3 regions of the Nocardia sp. NPDC004278 genome follow, and region 2 is predicted to be linked to each of the others. Evidence: riboswitches for the same ligand, from Rfam matches in the RefSeq annotation. Region 2 holds a riboswitch; each other region holds the start of a gene.

Region 1 (3,374 bases), on a different contig from region 2:
TCCTACCGCGCGTCGCGTTTGGTCCGACGATGCCGCTCCCGGGAGAATCACAGGGAGTAATCTCGATAGTTGGGCCACGTCCGTTACGGCCGGTCGTTGGTCGTGACGGAGCCGGGTCATCGATGAGGCTAGGCGTCGGCGAAGCAAGGGAGTGGTCAGTGGCAGAGCAATCGCAGGATGTGGTACAGCCAGGCCTGTTCCCGGATGATTCGGTGCCCGACGATTTGGTGGGCTACCGCGTACCGAGCGCGTGCCAGGTGGCCGGGATCACCTACCGGCAGCTCGATTACTGGGCGCGCACCGGATTGGTCGTTCCGTCCATCCGTGGGGCTGCGGGTTCGGGCAGCCAGCGCCTGTATTCGTTCAAGGACATTCTCGTCTTGAAGATCGTGAAGCGACTATTGGACGCGGGCATCTCGTTGCAGAACATTCGCATCGCCGTCGACCATCTGCGCAGTCGCGGCGTGCAGGATCTGGCGGGCATTACGTTGTTCTCCGATGGGACCTCGGTGTACGAGTGCACCTCGCCCGAGGAGGTAGTCGATTTACTGCAGGGTGGGCAGGGCGTCTTCGGAATCGCGGTCAGCGGCGCCATGCGGGAACTGACCGGAGCCATCGCCAACTTCCCGGCCGAGCGGGCCGTGAGCGGCAGCGCGAGCGAGCGGCCGGAGGATGAGCTGTCCTTCCGCCGTAAGGCTCGGATGAACCGGAAGACCGGCTAGGGATCGATTTGTCGAGTGCCCGTCGCTGTGGCGGCGGGCACTCGTCTGTCCGGCCGAAGTGATGAGCGCTACACGCCCATCCGGGGTCTGGTGGCGTCATTCGTTGCGCGCGCGGCATAAACTGACGGTGCGTCGCCGCCGTGCGGGAGAGTTCCGGACTTCACAAGAGTTCGGGCGCCGAAGGAGCAGCACCTCCCCGTCAATCTCTCAGGCAAAAGGGACCGTACGGGCTTCGACGTCTCTGGAAAGTGGCAACTCCGCACAACGCGGCGGTTGCCCGCCCATGGGGAAAGGGGTCTCGGCACCTGCGTCGCGGCATCCGAATCTCTCAGGCTCCACGACAGAGGGGGAGGGCCGGTATCCGTCGACCGCCGTTGGTCGACCCGCCCGACCTTGGGAGCTTGTCGTGACTCGATCATTCGCCGACCGTCATATCGGACCCGACCGGGATGAACTCGCCCGGATCCTGGACGTCGTCGGCGTCGGCTCGCTGGCCGAGCTCGCCACCGCGGCACTACCCGCGAGCATTCTGGACGGCTCCGGACTCGAGGTGCTGCCACCCGCCGCGACCGAGCACGAAGTGCTCGACGAACTGGCCGCGCTCGCGCATTCGAATACCGTCGCCACCTCGATGATCGGGCTCGGCTACTACGACACGTTGACCCCGCCGGTGCTGGTACGCAGCCTGCTGGAGAATCCCGCCTGGTACACGGCCTATACCCCGTATCAGCCCGAGATCAGCCAGGGGCGGCTCGAGGCACTGCTCAACTTCCAGACCATGGTCTCGGATCTGACCGGGATGGAGGTGGCCAATGCGTCCATGCTGGACGAGGCCACCGCCGCCGCCGAGGCGATGACGCTGCTGCGCCGGGCTGGCAAGTCCACCTCCGCGCGCCTGCTGATCTCCGATGATCTGTTCCCACAGACCAAGACCGTGCTGCACACCCGCGCCGAACCGCTGGGAATCGAGATCGTCGAGGCGGATCTGTCCGGCGGTGAACTGCCCGATGGCGAGTACTTCGGTGTGCTGGTTCAGGTTCCGGGCGCTTCGGGTCGGATCGTGGACTGGCGGCCGGTGATCGAGGCGGCGCACGAGCGGGGCGCGTTGGTCGCGGTCGGCGCGGATCTGCTCGCGTTGACGCTGATCACGCCGCCGGGGGAGCAGGGTGTGGACGTATGTTTCGGCACCACACAGCGTTTCGGTGTGCCGATGGGGTTCGGCGGTCCGCACGCCGGATATCTGTCGGTGCACGCCGCGCATGCGCGTCAGCTGCCGGGTCGACTCGTCGGGGTGTCGGTGGATGCCGATGGCCATCAGGCGTATCGACTCGCACTGCAGACCCGCGAGCAGCATATTCGCCGGGAGAAGGCGACCTCAAATATTTGTACCGCGCAGGTGCTGCTGGCGATTGTGGCCGCGATGTACGCGAGCTATCACGGACCCGATGGACTGCGCGAGATCGCCCGGCGCGTGCATCGGCGGGCGGCGGCCATTGCGGCCGGACTCGATGGTGCCGTGGTGCACGACAATTACTTCGATACGCTGCTGGTGCGGGTGCCCAGTGGCGCGGAAGCCGTAGTGGCGAAGGCGAAGTCGAGCGGTATCAACCTGCGACTGGTCGACGCGGACCACGTCGGTGTCGCCTGTGATGAGGCGACCACCGAGACTCATGTCGCCGCCGTACTCGAATCCTTCGGCACCGCACTGACTTCCGAGGCGAACGGGCCCGCGGCGGCGGTCTCCGTCGAGACCCGTACCTCGGACTTCCTCACCCACCCGGCATTCACCAGCTACCACACCGAAACCGCGATGCTGCGCTACCTGCGGCGGCTTTCCGATAAGGATATCGCGCTGGACCGCAGCATGATTCCGCTCGGTTCCTGCACCATGAAGCTCAATGCGACCGCGGAAATGGAGGCCATCACCTGGCCCGGCTTCGCCCGCGTGCATCCGTACGCGCCGGTCGAGGATGCGCCCGGCCTGCTGAAGGTGATCACCGATCTGGAGAACTGGCTGTCCGCGATCACCGGCTACGACTCGGTGAGCCTGCAGCCGAATGCGGGCAGCCAGGGTGAATACGCCGGACTGCTGGCGATTCGGCGCTACCACCTCGATCGTGGTGACGCGCACCGCGATACCTGCCTGATTCCCTCCAGCGCGCACGGCACCAACGCGGCCTCGGCGACCATGGTCGGCATGCGGGTGGAGGTCGTGAAGTGCCGTGCGAACGGCGACGTCGATCTGGATGATCTGCGCGCCAAGATCGCCGATCACGCGGAGCGGCTGGCCTGCATCATGATCACCTACCCGTCGACGCACGGTGTCTACGAGCACGAGGTCGCCGAGCTGTGCGCACTGGTGCACGACGCCGGTGGCCAGGTATACGTCGACGGGGCGAACCTGAACGCGCTGGTCGGCCTTGCCCGTCCCGGTCGCTTCGGTGGTGATGTCAGCCATCTGAATCTGCACAAGACCTTCTGCATTCCGCACGGCGGCGGCGGTCCCGGTGTCGGCCCGGTCGCGGTGCGTTCGCATTTGGCGAAGTACCTGCCGGGCGATCCGCTGGAGTCGGCTTCGCACGCGGTGTCGGCGGCCCGCTACGGTTCGGCCTCGATTCTGCCGATCACCTGGGCCTACATCCGGATGATGGG
Region 2 (3,374 bases):
TCGCTGCTCATCGACGGGCGGGTGGTGTGGGGCGACGCCGCGCTGCATACCGTGCCAGCGGCGTTCGGGCGGATGCGGGCCGAACACCCGAATGCGCTGCGGCTGCAACTGCTGGACGCGTTATCGGGACGGGTGCGGACACGGTCGCTGCGCGATGTGCTGTCCCGGCGCGGCGGCACCTTCGATCTGAAGAACCATGCGCTGGCGCCGATCGTCAACCTGGCGCGCTGGGGTGGGCTGGCGGCGGGCGTGACCTCGGCGTCCACCCCGGTGCGATTGGCGGCGGCGGCGAGTGCCGGTGCGCTCACCGATCGGGATGTCACCATGCTGACCGAGGTCTTCGTCATGTTGCAGCGCCTGCGGATGGTGCATCAGGTCGAGCAGTTGTCGGCTGGGCACAGTCCCGGCGATATTGTCATGATGTCGGAACTCTCGCCGTTGAATCGGAGCCTGCTCAACGACGCCCTGCGCGAAATCGCGGCGGTGCAACGACGGGTCGGCAGCATGGGAGCCACAACCACCTAGAATGGCGATTGTCATGGCGAAACAAGGTGTCGAGGACAACGGGCGGACGGCCGCGGTGCAGTCCGTCGACCGAGCGCTGCTGGTCATGGAGATCATTGCCAAGCTCGGGCAGGCGGGCGTCACGGAGATCGCCGCCGAACTCGGCGTCCACAAATCTACCGTTTCGCGGTTGATCGCCGTGCTGGAATCGCGGGGATACGTCGAGCAACTGTCCGAGCGCGGCAAGTATCGGCTCGGTTTCTCGATCGTTCGGCTCGCCGGATCCACCAGTGCCCAGGTCGATCTCGTCGGACAGAGTCAGAGCGCCTGCAACGCGCTGGCGATCGAGGCCGGTGAGACGACCAATCTCGCTGTGCTGGACGGTAGTCGGATCATCAATATCGCCGAGGCACACGGGCCGGGTTCGATCGCGTTGCGATCCTGGGTCGGTCAGAGTTGTCCGGCGCACGCCACCTCCAGCGGCAAGGTACTGCTCGCGGATCTGGAGCCGGGGGAGATGCGCAAGCGCGTCGGCGCCAAACTCGAGGCATTCACCGCCAATACGCTGACCAGGGTCGCCGACCTCGCCGCACAACTCGTCGCGGTGCGCGAGAACGGCTGGGCCGATGTACGCGAGGAACTGGAGATCGGGTTGAACGCCGTCGCCGCGCCGGTCTACGACAGCACCGGTGCCGTCGTTGCGGCACTGAGCGTTTCCGGTCCGGCCTACCGCCTGAGTCCGGACCGCTTCGCCGACGTCGCCCAACTGACCATCGCCAGCGCCGCCGATATCAGCCGCCGCCTCGGTTACCTGCGCTGACCTCCCCCGCCGGGTGGGATCGAAATCTGTCTGATCTCGGTTGCCTTCCCGTGTTGACATGGGGGTGGGATGGCCCAATACTGAGTTGCGTATAGAGCTTCGTGTTGCGTTCTACGCAACTTGCTTCTTGCGAAACCGAATATCCGCCGTTCGACGTGCAGCGGGAGATCTCCACACCGTATGTGGAAGCCGAAGGAGCAACACCTCCCGGGAATCTCTCAGGCCCCAGTACCGCTGCGCTCAGGCAACTCTGGAAAGCAGTGCACGCGCACTCGCCGACGGGGCAAACGCACCGACCGGGTGCGTGAATCTCTCAGGCCATTGGACAGAGCGGGAGGAGCTACCTACGCGCACGCGTCGACGAAAGGCTCCTCATGGCCGACTCCGCTATCCGAACCGAACTCGATGCCACACTGCGCGAATTCGACCCGCTCGTCGCCGAATTGGTGGACCGGGAGGTCGACCGTCAGCAGCGCGGGCTGGAGATGATCGCATCGGAGAACTACGCGCCGCTCGCGGTGATGCAGGCGCAGGGATCGGTGCTGACCAATAAGTACGCCGAAGGATATCCGGGGCGTCGCTACTACGGCGGGTGCGAGCATATCGACCAGATCGAGTCGCTGGCGATCGAGCGACTGCGCGGGCTCTTCGGCGCCGAATACGTGAACGTGCAACCGCATTCGGGGGCGCAGGCGAATGCGGCGGCAATGCACGCGGTGCTGCGGCCCGGTGACGGCATCCTCGGGCTGGCGCTGGATCACGGCGGTCATCTGACGCACGGGATGAAGATCAACTTCTCCGGGCGGCTCTATGACGTCGCGGCCTATCACGTTCGGGCCGAGGACCATCTCATCGATATGGACGAGGTGCGCAGGCTCGCCCACGAGCACCGGCCGAAGCTGATCGTGGCGGGGTGGTCCGCGTACCCGCGCCATCTCGATTTCGCCGAATTCCGCCGCATCGCAGATGAAGTCGGCGCGTATTTGATGGTGGATATGGCGCACTTCGCCGGTCTGGTCGCGGCCGGGCTGCATCCCTCGCCGGTGCCGCACGCGCATATCGTCACCTCGACAACCCACAAGACGCTCGGCGGACCCCGTGGCGGATTCATTCTCGCGGTCGAGGAATTGGCCAAGAAGCTGGGTTCGGCGGTCTTTCCCGGACAGCAGGGCGGGCCGCTCGAGCATGTGATCGCGGCCAAGGCCGTCGCGTTCAAAATGGCAAGCGAACCGGTGTTTCGGGAACGTCAGGAGCGCACTCTCGCCGGTGCGCGCCTGCTCGCCGAACGGTTGCTCGCCACGGACTGCCGGGCGGCGGGCATCAATGTCGTCAGCGGCGGCACCGATGTGCACCTGGTGCTCGTCGATCTGCGTGATTCCGAACTCGACGGTCAGCAGGGGGAGGATCTGCTGCACGACATCGGCATCACGGTGAACCGCAATGCCGTTCCGTTCGATCCACGCCCGCCGATGGTCAGCTCGGGACTGCGGATCGGTACGCCAGCGCTGGCCACCCGCGGGTTCGATATCGAGGCGTTCACCGAGGTCGCCGATATCATCGCGGTGGCGCTGCTGCGGGGGCAGTCCATCGCCGAATCAACCGAGCGCGTCGATGCGCTGGTACGCCGGTTTCCGCTGTACCCGGGTCTGCGCGGTACGGCATGACGGTCAGCATTTTCGATCTGTTCCGGGTCGGCATCGGGCCGTCGAGTTCGCATACGGTGGGACCGATGCGGGCGGCGGCGCGGTTCATCGATCGGCTGAAATCCGATGGGGTGCTGCACAATACGGCTGCCGTACGGGTGCAGTTGTATGGATCGCTCGGCGCGACCGGGCGCGGGCACGGCAGTATCGAGGCGGTCGTCACCGGATTGTCGGGGGAACGACCCGAGGTGGTCGAGCCGAAGGTGGTGGCGCGCACCACATCCGACGTGCGCGCCACCGGCATGCTGCACCTGGGCGGCGTGCACCCGATCGGCTTCCTCATCGAGGAGGACATCGAACTGCTCGGGCGGACCAAACTCGCCTTCCACAGCAATGGCATGCTGTTC
Region 3 (3,374 bases), on a different contig from region 2:
TGGGCTGCAACGAGACTCGATCGTATCCGGTGATCTCCCCGAGCCACCGCTCGAGGTCGCCGATCAGCTCCAGGTACCCGCCGGTCTGCTCGGAGGGCGCGTAGGGGTGGATGCCGGCGAATCCGGGCCAGCTGATGGGCTCCATCTCCACCGCGGAGTTCAGCTTCATCGTGCACGACCCCAGCGGGATCATGGTGCGGTCCAGGGCGAGGTCCTTGTCCGAGAGCTTCCGAAGGAACCGCAGCATCGCGGTTTCCGAACGGTGCTCGTGGAACACGGGGTGCTGCAAGAACTTCGAGGTGCGTTCGAGCTGGGTCGGCAGCCCGGCGACCGCGGTCGGCGTTGCCGTCACCATCGCGCCGAAGGCGGCCACGACGCGACGCACCACGTCGTCGGTGGTGCACTCGTTGCAGGAGATGCCGACGTGGTCGTCGTCCACCAGGCGCAAGTTGATGCCGTAGCGATCGGCGGTGGCGACGAACTCCCTTGCCTGACCCGGCACCCGGACCTGCACGGTGTCGAAGAAGCGGTCGTGCACGATCTGGTGGCCGGCCGCCCGCAGGCTCTCGGCAATCGTCACGGCCTGGCGGTGGACGCGGGTTGCGATGACGCGCAGACCCTCCGGACCGTGGTAGGCCGCGTACATGGCGGCCACGTTGGCGAGCAGTGCCTGCGCGGTGCAGATGTTGCTGGTCGCCTTGTCGCGGCGGATGTGCTGTTCGCGGGTCTGCAGCGCGAGCCGGTAGGCGGGCTGTCCGTCGACGTCGACGGAGACCCCGACCAGGCGGCCCGGGAGCATGCGCTCGAGCCCGGTGCGCACGGCCATGTAGCCGGCGTGCGGGCCGCCGAAGAACAGTGGCACGCCGAAGCGCTGCGCGGATCCGACCGCGATGTCGGCGCCCTGTTCTCCGGGCGGCGTCAAGATCGTCAACGAGAGCAGGTCAGCGGCCACCGTGGTCAGTGCCCCGCGCTCGCCCGCGGCCGCGATCAGCGGTGACAGGTCGCGCACGGCGCCGCTCGCGCCCGGCGCCTGGAACACCACACCGAATGCGTCGTCGTCCGGCAATTCACTGGAGAGATCCGCGATCAGCACCTCGATGCCGACCGACTTGGCACGCCCCTGGACGACCGCGAGGGTCTGCGGCAGGCAGTCCGCGTCGACGATCACCCGGTTCGCGGCGGACTTGGACTTGTTCGCCCGCCGCATGAGCAGCACGGCCTCCATCACGGCGGTGGCCTCGTCCAGCAGGGAGGCCCCAGCCACGGGGAGCGCGGTGAGATCCTCGATCAACGTCTGGAAGGTCAGCAACGCCTCGAGCCGACCCTGGGAGATCTCCGGCTGATAGGGCGTGTAGGCGGTGTACCAGGCCGGCGATTCGAGCAGGTTTCGCCGCAAAACCGCAGGTGTGACGGTGTCGTGGTAGCCGAGACCGATCATCTGGATACGGGTCTGATTGCGGTCGGCGAGGGCACGCAGGTCGGCCAGGACCTGCGGCTCGCTCCGGGCCGCCGGCAGGTCCATGGCCTGCTCGCTGCGGATCTGGTCCGGCACCACGGCGTCGATGAGCTCATCGAGCGTCTGGTAGCCGAGTGCTGCGAGCATGTGCTGTGCTGCCGAGGCGTCGGGACCGATATGACGCGAGGGAAAGTCGCTGGTAGAGGGCCCACCATTGGGGGCAATGCGGGTTTCAGCTGACACGAGGTGACTCCGGTTTCGCTCTGTCCGGACCGCACCGGACATCGACTAGGGGGCACCTCCCCGCTCTGTCCTGAAACCTGAGAGTTTGGGCATTGCCGCGCTAGGGCGTTGCTCTTCACCTTCGGTAAGTACCGGCCTGCGGCCGTTCCTGTTCTCCAGAGTTGCCTCGGCGCTGCGGTACTTGGGCCTGAGAGATTCCCGGGGAGGAAGTTGCTCCTACGGCGCCTCGGAGTTCAGAAGTCTGAAACTCGGAGGTTCTCCCGCTGCGCGTCATCGGCGTCTTCAGTTGTGACTTGCAGAACAGTACACACTCCCCCGAGGTTTGTCTGCCACCGACCTCTCGGGACCACTCGACCGCCGATCCCCCTTGCCAAAACGCATCAGCGTTTGGCATCCTCGGTCGGGAACTCGCTCAGCTGTGACCGCACACACCGAGCATTCGGCGTCCAGATACCAAGTCCCGCAAAGGTATCGAGGGCCTGCCTCCTCTTCCCCCTGCTGACACCGCTTCCTGCGAGCGCTGCTCGGCCATGAATGTGCGGGTCTGACATCACCGGCGACTTCGCGTCGCCGCACAGCAGCCGGATCCTTCCAGCGAGCTCTCGCCGGCTCCGGCTATCGAAGGAGTTCCCATCAGCGCCTCACCCCACCCCTCCCCCCTCGCCCCGGACGGGCGTCGACTGCTTCGGCTCGAGGTTCGCACCGACCGGACTCCGGTCGAACGCAAGCCGCCGTGGATGAAGGTGCGGATGCACACCGGACCCGAATACCGAGCGCTCGCCGCCCTCGTCGAACGCGAGCACCTGCACACCGTCTGCCAGGAGGCGGGGTGCCCCAACATCTTCGAGTGCTGGGAGGACCGCGAGGCGACCTTCCTCATCGGCGGCGACCAGTGCACGCGGCGTTGCGACTTCTGCCAGATCGACACGGGCAAACCCGCCGACCTCGACCTCGACGAGCCGCGACGGGTCGCCGAGTCGGTCAGCGCGATGGGCCTCCGGTACGCAACGGTGACCGGCGTCGCTCGCGACGATCTACCGGACGGCGGCTCCTGGCTGTATGCCGAAACGGTGCGCCAGATTCGCCGGCAGAGCCCGGGCACCGGCGTAGAACCCGAGGTGATGGCCGCCGCCGATTCCCGGTAGATCCACGAAATGCCTTCAGCCACACAGCTTTCACATTCCACACCAGGAGTATTCACATGACCTCACGATCCGCAGACGTGGTCGTTCTCGGCGGCGGTTCCGGCGGGTACGCCGCCGCCATCCGCTCGGCCGAACTCGGCCGCTCGGTCATCCTCGTCGAGGAGAACGAGCTCGGTGGCACCTGCCTGCACCGCGGGTGCATTCCCACCAAGGCGTTACTGCATGCCGCCGAGGTGGCCGACAACGCCCGCACCGCTTCGCAATTCGGCGTCGATGTGTCGTTCGGCGGCATCGACGCCGAGAAGGTGCTCAGCTACAAGGACACCATCGTCACCCGGTTACACAAGGGCCTGCAGGGCCTGATCGATTCGTACGGCATCCGCGTGGTCAACGGCCGCGGCCGGTTCGTTGCACCGAACGGCGTCGAGGTCGACGGCGAGTTGATCACCGGCACCGACGTGATCCTCGCGACCGGGTCGCACCCCAAGTCGCTGCCCGGGATCAGCATCGGCGGCCGAGTGATCACCAGC

Evidence for each region. Region 2 has a riboswitch for glycine ahead of ACWEO2_RS16320 (serine hydroxymethyltransferase). Riboswitches for the same ligand answer to the same signal wherever they lie in the genome.
Region 1: linked by a shared signal. The riboswitch ahead of gcvP (aminomethyl-transferring glycine dehydrogenase) and the one ahead of ACWEO2_RS16320 (serine hydroxymethyltransferase) in region 2 are both predicted to bind glycine.
Region 3: linked by a shared signal. The riboswitch ahead of gcvP (aminomethyl-transferring glycine dehydrogenase) and the one ahead of ACWEO2_RS16320 (serine hydroxymethyltransferase) in region 2 are both predicted to bind glycine.

Annotation. Positions count from the first base shown of each region.
Region 1 is NZ_JBSGEQ010000001.1:65,748-69,121, forward strand. Features, by position in the region: gene ACWEO2_RS00300 (MerR family transcriptional regulator) at 123-722, shown strand; glycine riboswitch at 856-956, shown strand; gene gcvP (aminomethyl-transferring glycine dehydrogenase) at 1,129-3,374, shown strand, end outside.
Region 2 is NZ_JBSGEQ010000009.1:102,533-105,906, reverse strand. Features, by position in the region: gene ACWEO2_RS16330 (putative nucleotidyltransferase substrate binding domain-containing protein) at 1-525, shown strand, start outside; gene ACWEO2_RS16325 (IclR family transcriptional regulator) at 539-1,324, shown strand; glycine riboswitch at 1,476-1,568, shown strand; glycine riboswitch at 1,569-1,663, shown strand; gene ACWEO2_RS16320 (serine hydroxymethyltransferase) at 1,699-2,988, shown strand; gene ACWEO2_RS16315 (L-serine ammonia-lyase) at 2,985-3,374, shown strand, end outside.
Region 3 is NZ_JBSGEQ010000025.1:32,356-35,729, forward strand. Features, by position in the region: gene gcvP (aminomethyl-transferring glycine dehydrogenase) at 1-1,741, opposite strand, end outside; glycine riboswitch at 1,865-1,972, opposite strand; partial or broken gene ACWEO2_RS30980 (radical SAM protein) at 2,332-2,811, shown strand; gene lpdA (dihydrolipoyl dehydrogenase) at 2,901-3,374, shown strand, end outside.